DNA from 2 places in the Streptomyces sp. NPDC043876 genome. Region 1 is predicted to be linked to the other one. Evidence: riboswitches for the same ligand, from Rfam matches in the RefSeq annotation. Region 1 holds a riboswitch; the other holds the start of a gene.
The links. A riboswitch is a leader RNA that binds a small molecule or an ion and turns the genes downstream of it on or off. The one in region 1 is predicted to bind glycine.
Positions count from the first base shown of each region.

Region 1 (4,409 bases):
GCGGCGATGATCTTCGCGCCCTCCAGGGTGCGCTCCTGGCGCTCCTTGAACTCGGGCGAGGCCGCGACCTTGAAGGAGACCGCCTTGGCCGCGATCACGTGCTCCAGCGGGCCGCCCTGCTGACCCGGGAAGACCGCGGAGTTGATCTTCTTGGCCAGTTCCTGCGTGGACAGGATCACGCCGCCGCGCGGACCGCCGAGGGTCTTGTGCGTGGTGGTGGTGACGACGTGGGCGTGCGGCACCGGGTTGGGGTGCAGGCCCGCGGCGACCAGACCGGCGAAGTGCGCCATGTCGACCATCAGGTACGCGCCGACCTCGTCCGCGATGCGGCGGAAGGCGGCGAAGTCCAGCTGGCGCGGGTAGGCGGACCAGCCCGCGACGATCATCTGCGGCTTGGACTCCTTGGCGAGGCGCTCGACCTCGGCCATGTCCACGCGGCCGGTCTCGTCGACGTGGTACGGGACCACGTTGTAGAGCTTGCCGGAGAAGTTGATCTTCATGCCGTGGGTCAGGTGACCGCCGTGGGCCAGGTTCAGGCCCATGATCGTGTCGCCCGGCTTCAGCAGCGCGAACATCGCGGCCGCGTTGGCCTGCGCACCGGAGTGCGGCTGCACGTTCGCGGCCTCGGCGCCGAACAGCGCCTTGATCCGGTCGATCGCGATCTGCTCGACCACGTCGACGTGCTCGCAGCCGCCGTAGTAGCGGCGGCCGGGGTAGCCCTCGGCGTACTTGTTGGTCAGGACCGAGCCCTGGGCCTCCATGACGGCGACCGGAGCGAAGTTCTCCGACGCGATCATTTCCAGGGTGGACTGCTGGCGCACGAGCTCGGCGTCGACGGCGGCGGCGACGTCGGGGTCGAGCTCGTGCAGCGGGGTGTTGAGAACAGACATCAGGATCCCCTGGGGTGTCAGTTGTCGGAGTGGGTGAGCGCGGCGTACTCCTCGGCGGAGAGCAGGTCGGCCGGCTCGTCCGTGATGCGCACCTTGAACAGCCAGCCACCCTCGAAGGGAGCGGTGTTGACCAGCGCAGGGTCGTCCACGACGTCCTGGTTGAACTCGACGATCTCGCCCGTGACGGGGGAGTACAGGTCGCTGACCGACTTGGTCGACTCCAGCTCGCCGCAGGTCTCGCCCGCGGTCACCTGGGCGCCCGCCTCGGGCAGCTGGGCGTAGACGACGTCACCGAGCGCGTTGGCCGCGAACTCCGTGATGCCGACCGTCGCGACGCCGTCCACGGCGTCCGACAGCCACTCGTGCTCCTTGCTGTAACGCAGCTGCTGGGGGTTGCTCATGACCTGATTCTCCTGGATGCGGGGGAGTGCTGATGGACAGGGGTCTCACGGGGTGGGACGTGCGGTGCCCCGTGCGCCGACGTGTGTTCCGCGGGCTGCGCTGCGGGCTTCCCGGTGGGGGGAAGCGTCACTTCTGACGCTTGTAGAAGGGCAGGGCCACGACCTCGTACGGCTCATGCGTACCGCGAATGTCCACTCCGACGCCGGAGGTGCCCGGTGCGGCGTGCGACGCGTCGACGTACGCCATCGCGATGGGCTTGCCCAGCGTCGGGGACGGGGCGCCCGAGGTGACCTCGCCGATGACCTGGCCGTCGGCCACGACCGGGAACCCGGCGCGCGGGACGCGGCGGCCCTCGGCGATCAGGCCGACCAGCTTGCGCGGGGCGGCGGAGGCGGCGCGCTCGGCGGCGGCCTCCAGGGCGGCGCGGCCGACGAAGTCGCCCTCCTTCTCGAACTTCACGACCCGGCCCAGACCCGCGTCGAACGGGGTCAGCGCGGTCGTCAGCTCGTGCCCGTACAGCGGCATGCCCGCCTCCAGGCGCAGCGTGTCGCGGCAGGACAGACCGCACGGAATCAGGCCGGCGCCCTCGCCCGCCTTGGTCAGCGCCTGCCACAGCTCCACGGCGTGCTCGGGGGCGACGAACAGCTCGAAGCCGTCCTCACCGGTGTAACCGGTGCGCGCGATCAGCGCGGGCACCCCGGCGACCGTGCCGGGCAGACCGGCGTAGTACTTCAGCCCGTCCAGGTCGGCGTCGGTGAGCGACTTCAGGATGGCCGGGGACTGCGGTCCCTGGACCGCGAGCAGCGCGTAGGCGTCGCGGTCGTCGCGGACCTCGGCGTCGAAGCCGGCGGCGCGCTCGGTGATCGCGTCGAGGACGACCTGGGCGTTGGAGGCGTTGGCGACGACCATGAACTCGGTCTCACCGAGGCGGTAGACGATCAGGTCGTCGAGGATGCCGCCGTCCTCGCGGCAGATGTGCGTGTACCGGGCCCGGCCGACGCCCACCGTGGAGATGTTCCCGACCAGCGCGTGGTCCAGGACCTTGACGGCCTCGGGGCCGGTCAGCGTGATCTCGCCCATGTGGGACAGGTCGAACAGGCCGGCCCGGGTGCGGACGGCGTTGTGCTCGTCGCGCTCGCTGCCGTAGCGCAGCGGCATGTCCCAGCCCGCGAAGTCGGTCATGGTCGCACCGAGCGAACGGTGCAGCGCATCGAGGGCGGTCAGGCGGGGGGCAGTGCTCATGGGTGTGGCTCCCAAGGTCCCGGGGCATCGACAGGGCATCGACATGACATGACGAGGAGGATCCTCCCCATCTGTCATCGGAACCTGAGAGGTTCGCCGGGAGTTCCTCGATTCGCACCGAAGTTCCCCGACTTGCACCTTGGGTGGAGCGCGTACCGCCCAGGGGGCGGTACGGACTCGCTTTTCAGATCTGCCTCATCCACGCGGTACGGGGCCTGAGAGATTCAAGGGAGGGTCTTGCTCCTTCGGCGCCCGGGGTGCGCAGCAACTCCCGGGACTCTCCCGCGCGGATTCAAGCGGCCTTTATGCAGTTGGGTCCAGATGGCGCACATCATTGCACGGCCGGGGCCCGCATGGGCGTGCGGGCCCCGGATCGGGCCGCCGGACCCGCACCCGGTCCGACGACCCGACCGGAACCATGTCCACCGCATTACCGTCTCTTTACACTCAGGGGGCAAGGGTCCTGGTGACCCGATCCGGGGGAGGCGATCACTGTGCGCAGATTCGGTGCGGCGGCGGGGACGACGGCGGCGGGAGCGGTGGCGGCGCGGGTGCCGGGAGCGCGTGCGGCGGCGGGCGGCGCGGCGGGCCGGCCGGAGCGCCGACCGCGGGACACCGCCGGCCCCGGACCCGCGGCCCGCGCGGCCGTACGGGACCTGCGCGGCCGGGGCCCGGTCCGCGGCGGCCCGGCCCGCCTCCGCTTCGCCGAGGGCGACATCGTCGTCGTGTCCGGCCTGCCCGGCGGCGGCAAGAGCACCCTCATCAAGCGCGCCGTCGCGGGCGGCGGCATCGACTCCCAGGACGCCCGCGAGCGCTGGGAGCACCGGATGCCCCGCGCGCTGCCCTACGCCGCCTACCGGCCCCTGGTGCGCGCCGCGCACTACTGGGGGCTGTGGCGCGTGCTGCGCTCGGGGGACTCCGCCGTCGTCCACGACTGCGGCACGCAGACCTGGGTCCGGGCGCTGCTCGCCGGGGCCGCCCGCCGCCGCGGCCGCGACCTGCACCTGGTGCTGCTCGACGCCACCGCCGAGGAGGCCCTGGCCGGGCAGGCGGCCCGGGGGCGCGGCGTGTCGGCGTACGCCTTCGCCCGGCACCGCGGCGCGGTCGCCCGGCTGGTGCGCGAGGCCGAAGCGGGCCGGCTCCCGGCGGGCTGCGCCTCCGCCGTCCTGCTCGACCGGGCGGCGGCGGCCCGGGTGACCCGGATCGGCTTCGGCGCGGGCCCCGCGACGCACTAGCCTCGGCGGTGACCGGTCCCCCGCAGTGACGGGACCGGCACGGACACGGGGAGACACGGGCATGCAGGGCAGCGGCTGGCCGGCCAACGAACTGGAAGCGGTCCTGGGTACGGCGATGGGCGACCCGGGAGCCGGGCCGCGGATCCTGGAGACCCTGGCCCGCAGCGAGGTCTGGGTACCGCTCCCCGCGGGCGGCGGCCCCGGCTCGGCGGCCCTGGACCTGCCCACCATGGACATCGGCGGCGCCGCCTACGTGCCCGTCTACAGCTCCGAGGCCCAGTTCCGGGCCTGCGTCGGCCCCGGCATGGACTTCGCCGTCGCCCCCGCCGTCGCGTTCGCCCGCGGCCTGCCCCCGCAGCTCGGCATCGCCGTGAACCCCGAGGGCGCCGTCGGCGTCCCGCTGCCGCCGCCCGCGGTGGCCCTGCTCTGCCGCGCCGGGCGCAGCCCCCTGGACGGCACGGCCGCCGGCGGCCGGGTCCGCCTGTACGAGCCCGACTGGCAGCAGGACCCGGTGGACTTCCTGGCCGCCGCGGCCGAGGAGTTCCGGGCCGACGGGGTGGTCGCCTCCGCCCACCGCTGCCTGGCGAGCGTCGAGGGCGGGGAACCGCAGCTGTACGTCGGTGTCCGCCTGACGGGATGG
Region 1 is NZ_JBWKDV010000009.1:180,102-184,510, forward strand. Features, by position in the region: gene glyA (serine hydroxymethyltransferase) at 1-890, opposite strand, end outside; gene gcvH (glycine cleavage system protein GcvH) at 908-1,291, opposite strand; gene gcvT (glycine cleavage system aminomethyltransferase GcvT) at 1,419-2,534, opposite strand; glycine riboswitch at 2,729-2,829, opposite strand; gene AC0693_RS26865 (AAA family ATPase) at 3,074-3,769, shown strand; gene AC0693_RS26870 (enhanced serine sensitivity protein SseB) at 3,831-4,409, shown strand, end outside.

Region 2 (4,409 bases), on a different contig from region 1:
ACGCCTTCTACGCCTCCGTGGAGCAGGCGGCGAAGCCGAGCCTGCGCGGGAAGGCGGTCATCGTCGGCGGGCTCGGGCCCCGCGGGGTGGTCGCCACCGCCTCCTACGAGGCGCGGCGCTTCGGGGTGCACTCGGCGATGCCCACCGCCCAGGCCCGGCGGCTGTGCCCGAACGGGGCGTACCTGGTGCCGCGATTCACCCTGTACCGGGCGGTCAGCGACCTGGTGATGGCGCGGCTGCGGGCGATGTCGCCGCTGGTGGAGCCGCTCAGCCTGGACGAGGCCTTCGTGGACCTGGAGGCCGGTGGGGCCGCCTTCGACGCCGCGGGGGCCCGGGCGGCGGGGGAGCGGCTGCGGGAGGACATCCGGGCGGCGACGGGGCTCAGCGCCTCGGTGGGGCTGGCCGGGTCGAAGATGCTGGCCAAGGTGGCCTCCGAGGGCGCCAAGCCGGACGGGCTGCTGCTGATCGAGCCGGGGACCGAGCGGGAGCTGCTGGCGCCCATGTCGGTACGGACCCTGCCCGGGGTGGGGCCGGCCACGGGGGAGCACCTGCGCCGGGCCGGGATCACCACGGTGGGGGAGCTGGCCGAGGCGGGGGAGGACGAGCTGGTCCGGATGACGGGGCGGGCGCACGGGGTGGCCCTGTACCGGATGGCGCTGGGGCTGGACGACCGGCCGGTGGTCGCGGAGCGGGACGCGAAGTCCGTGTCCGTCGAGGACACCTTCGACGTGGACCTGCACGACCGGGTGCGGATCCGGGGCGAGGTCCAGCGGCTCGCGGAGCGGTGCGTGGTCCGGCTGAGGGCCTCGGGGCACTCCGGCCGCACGATCGTGCTCAAGGTGCGCCGGTACGACTTCTCCACGCTGACCCGGTCGGAGACCCTGCGGGGGCCGACGGACGACCCCGCGGTGGTCCGGGAGGCGGCGGCGCGGCTGCTGGAGGGGGTCGACACCACGGGCGGGGTGCGGCTGCTGGGCGTCGGAGTGTCCGGGCTGGCCGACTTCACCCAGGAGGACCTGTTCGCCCAGGCCGAAGCACAGGCGGAGGCGGAGGCGCGGGCGGAAGCGGAGGCTCAGGCGGAAGCGGAGGCGCGCGCCCAGGCGGACGCCCGGGCAGATGCCCCGGCGGATCCCGGCGGGGGCCCGGCGCGGGTGGGAGTGGATGCGCAGGGGCCGGCTGCGGGTGCGCCGGGGCCGGGTGGGGGCGCCGACGCGGGGGCCTCCGTAGGCGCCGTCACCCAGGACGCCCCCGCTCCGGAGCGGAGCTGGTCGGCGGGGATCGACGTACGGCACGCGGTGTACGGGCCCGGCTGGGTGCAGGGCAGCGGGGTGGGGAGGGTGACCGTCCGCTTCGAGCAGCCGGGATCGGCCCCGGGCCGGGTGCGGACCTTCCGGGTGGACGATCCCGAACTGGAGCCGTCCGATCCGCTGCCGCTGGCCGGGGAACATGCCAAAGAAGACGAAGAAACGGAGTGATCAGCTTTCGTCGCCCGCCAGGCGGCCGAAGTCGCGCTCGCGGTCGCCGTGGTGGAAGTCACTCGGCAAGGTCACGTCCAGGCCGTAGTGGTGGTAGAGCTGGAGTTCCTGCTCCGGCGAGAGGTGGCGGCCGACCCCGAAGTCCGGGGCTTCTTTGATCAGGGAGCGTTCGAAGGGAACCCGCAGGGTGTCGCCCACCACCTCGCTCGGTTCCAGGGGGACGAAGGCGTCCCGGCTGAAGAGGCCGGTCCGTACGGCGGCCCATTCGGGGACGCCCGTGGCATCGTCGAGGTAGACCTCGTCCACGGTGCCGATCTTGGTGCCATTGCGGTCGAACGCCTTGCGGCCGATCAGGCTGCGCGGATCGATGTCGGTCTGCACGGTCGCCTCCTTTTGGTCGCAACTCATCCGTAATGACTACAAAAGTGCATTTCCGCAGTGGGGGCCACTCGAGGAAGGGCCCAGATCCTCGCTGGTAGGCTGGGGAACGGCTGCTGACCCTGTGCGGGAGAGTCCTCCGATCGAGTTCGCCGGAGGCGCCGAAGGAGCAACTCCTCCCCGGAATCTCTCAGGCAGACGTACCGCACGGACGAGGCCACTCTGGAAAGCAGGGCGGGTGACGGACAGCAGTTCCGCCACCCCTCCTCACCGACGGTGAAAGCCGGACCCGCGGGCGATCCCCGCAGGCCCGGTGAAGCTCTCAGGTTGACATGACAGAGGGGGAGGCCGTCCGGGTGCCCGCGCCGTGGTGCCCCTCGCAGGTCGTACGACCAGGAGGCCTCCGTACATGACCGCCAACCGCATTCCGCTCTCCCAGCTGGAGCGAGGCATCCCCTTCGAGCAGCGCCACATCGGCCCGGATGCCGAGGCGCAGGCGAAGATGCTGGCCCAGGTGGGCTACGGCTCCCTGGACGAGCTGACCGCCGCCGCGGTGCCGGACGTCATCAAGAGCGCCGAGGCGCTGGACCTCCCCGAGGCCCGCACCGAGGCCGAGGTGCTCGCCGAGCTGCGTCTCCTCGCCGACCGCAACCAGGTCCTGAGGCCGATGATCGGCCTCGGGTACTACGGCACCTTCACGCCGCCGGTCATCCTGCGCAACGTCATGGAGAACCCGGCCTGGTACACGGCGTACACGCCCTACCAGCCCGAGATCTCGCAGGGGCGCCTCGAAGCCCTGCTGAACTTCCAGACCGTCGTGGCCGACCTGACCGGTCTGCCGACCTCCGGCGCCTCCCTGCTCGACGAGGGCACCGCGGCCGCCGAGGCCATGCAGCTCGCCCGCCGCGTGGGCAAGGTCAAGGACGGCGTCTTCCTCATCGACGCCGACACGCTGCCGCAGACGATCGCGGTCATCCAGACGCGCGCCGAGCCCACCGGGGTCGAGGTCGTCGTCGCCGACCTGTCCGGGGGCATCCCGGCCGAGGTCGCCGAGCGCGGCGTCTTCGGCGTGCTGCTCCAGTACCCGGGCGCCTCCGGCGCGGTCCGCGACATCAAGCCGGTCATCGACCAGGCGCACGAGCTGGGCGCGATCGTCACCGTCGCCGCCGACCTGCTCGCGCTGACCCTGCTCACCTCCCCGGGCGCGCTCGGCGCGGACATCGCCATCGGCACCACCCAGCGCTTCGGCGTCCCGATGGGCTTCGGCGGTCCGCACGCCGGTTACATGGCCGTCCAGGACAAGCACGCCCGCTCGCTGCCCGGCCGCCTGGTCGGCGTCTCGGTGGACGCCGACGGGAACAAGGCCTACCGCCTGGCCCTGCAGACCCGCGAGCAGCACATCCGCCGCGAGAAGGCCACCAGCAACATCTGTACCGCGCAGGTGCTGCTCGCCGTCATGGCCGCCATGTACGCCGTCTACCACGGCCCCGACGGCCTGCGGACGATCGCCCGCCGCACCCACCGCTACGCCGCCCTGCTCGCCGGGGGCCTGACGGCCGGCGGGGTCGAGCTGGTCCACGGCTCGTACTTCGACACCGTCACCGCGCGGGTGCCCGGCACGGCCGCCGACGTCGTGGCCGCGGCCCGCGCGGCCGGGGTCAACCTGCACCTGGTCGACGGCGACCACGTCTCCGTCTCCTGCGACGAGACGACCCTGCGCGCCGACATCGACGCCGTGTGGGCCGCCTTCGGCGTCACCGCGGACATCGAGGCCCTGGACGAGACCACCGCGGACGCGCTGCCCGAGGGGCTGCTGCGCTCCGACGCGTACCTGAGCCACCCGGTCTTCCACCAGCACCGCTCCGAGACCGCGATGCTGCGCTACCTGCGCAAGCTCTCGGACAAGGACTACGCGCTGGACCGCGGCATGATCCCGCTGGGCTCCTGCACCATGAAGCTCAACGCGACCACCGAGATGGAGTCGGTCACCTGGCCCGAGTTCGGCCAGCTGCACCCCTTCGCCCCGGTCGAGCAGGCCGAGGGCTACCTCACGCTCATCACCGAGCTGGAGGAACGTCTCTGCGAGGTCACCGGCTACGACAAGGTCTCCCTCCAGCCCAACGCCGGATCCCAGGGCGAGCTGGCCGGTCTCCTCGCCGTCCGGGCGTACCACCGGGCCAACGGCGACGAGCAGCGCACCGTCTGCCTGATCCCCTCCTCCGCGCACGGCACCAACGCCGCCAGCGCCGTGATGGCGGGCATGAAGGTCGTCGTCGTCAAGACGGCGGACGACGGCGAGGTCGACGCCGCCGACCTGCGGGCCAAGATCGAGCAGTACCGCGACGAGCTCGCCGTGCTGATGATCACCTACCCGTCCACCCACGGCGTCTTCGAGGAGCACGTCGCCGACATCTGCGCCCAGGTGCACGACGCGGGCGGCCAGGTCTACGTGGACGGCGCCAACCTCAACGCCCTGGTCGGCCTCGCCAAGCCGGGTCACTTCGGCGGCGACGTCTCGCACCTGAACCTGCACAAGACCTTCTGCATCCCGCACGG
Region 2 is NZ_JBWKDV010000008.1:430,322-434,730, reverse strand. Features, by position in the region: gene AC0693_RS26025 (DNA polymerase IV) at 1-1,475, shown strand, start outside; gene AC0693_RS26020 (PRC-barrel domain-containing protein) at 1,476-1,856, opposite strand; glycine riboswitch at 1,971-2,069, shown strand; gene gcvP (aminomethyl-transferring glycine dehydrogenase) at 2,263-4,409, shown strand, end outside.
Region 2: linked by a shared signal. The riboswitch ahead of gcvP (aminomethyl-transferring glycine dehydrogenase) and the one ahead of gcvT (glycine cleavage system aminomethyltransferase GcvT) in region 1 are both predicted to bind glycine.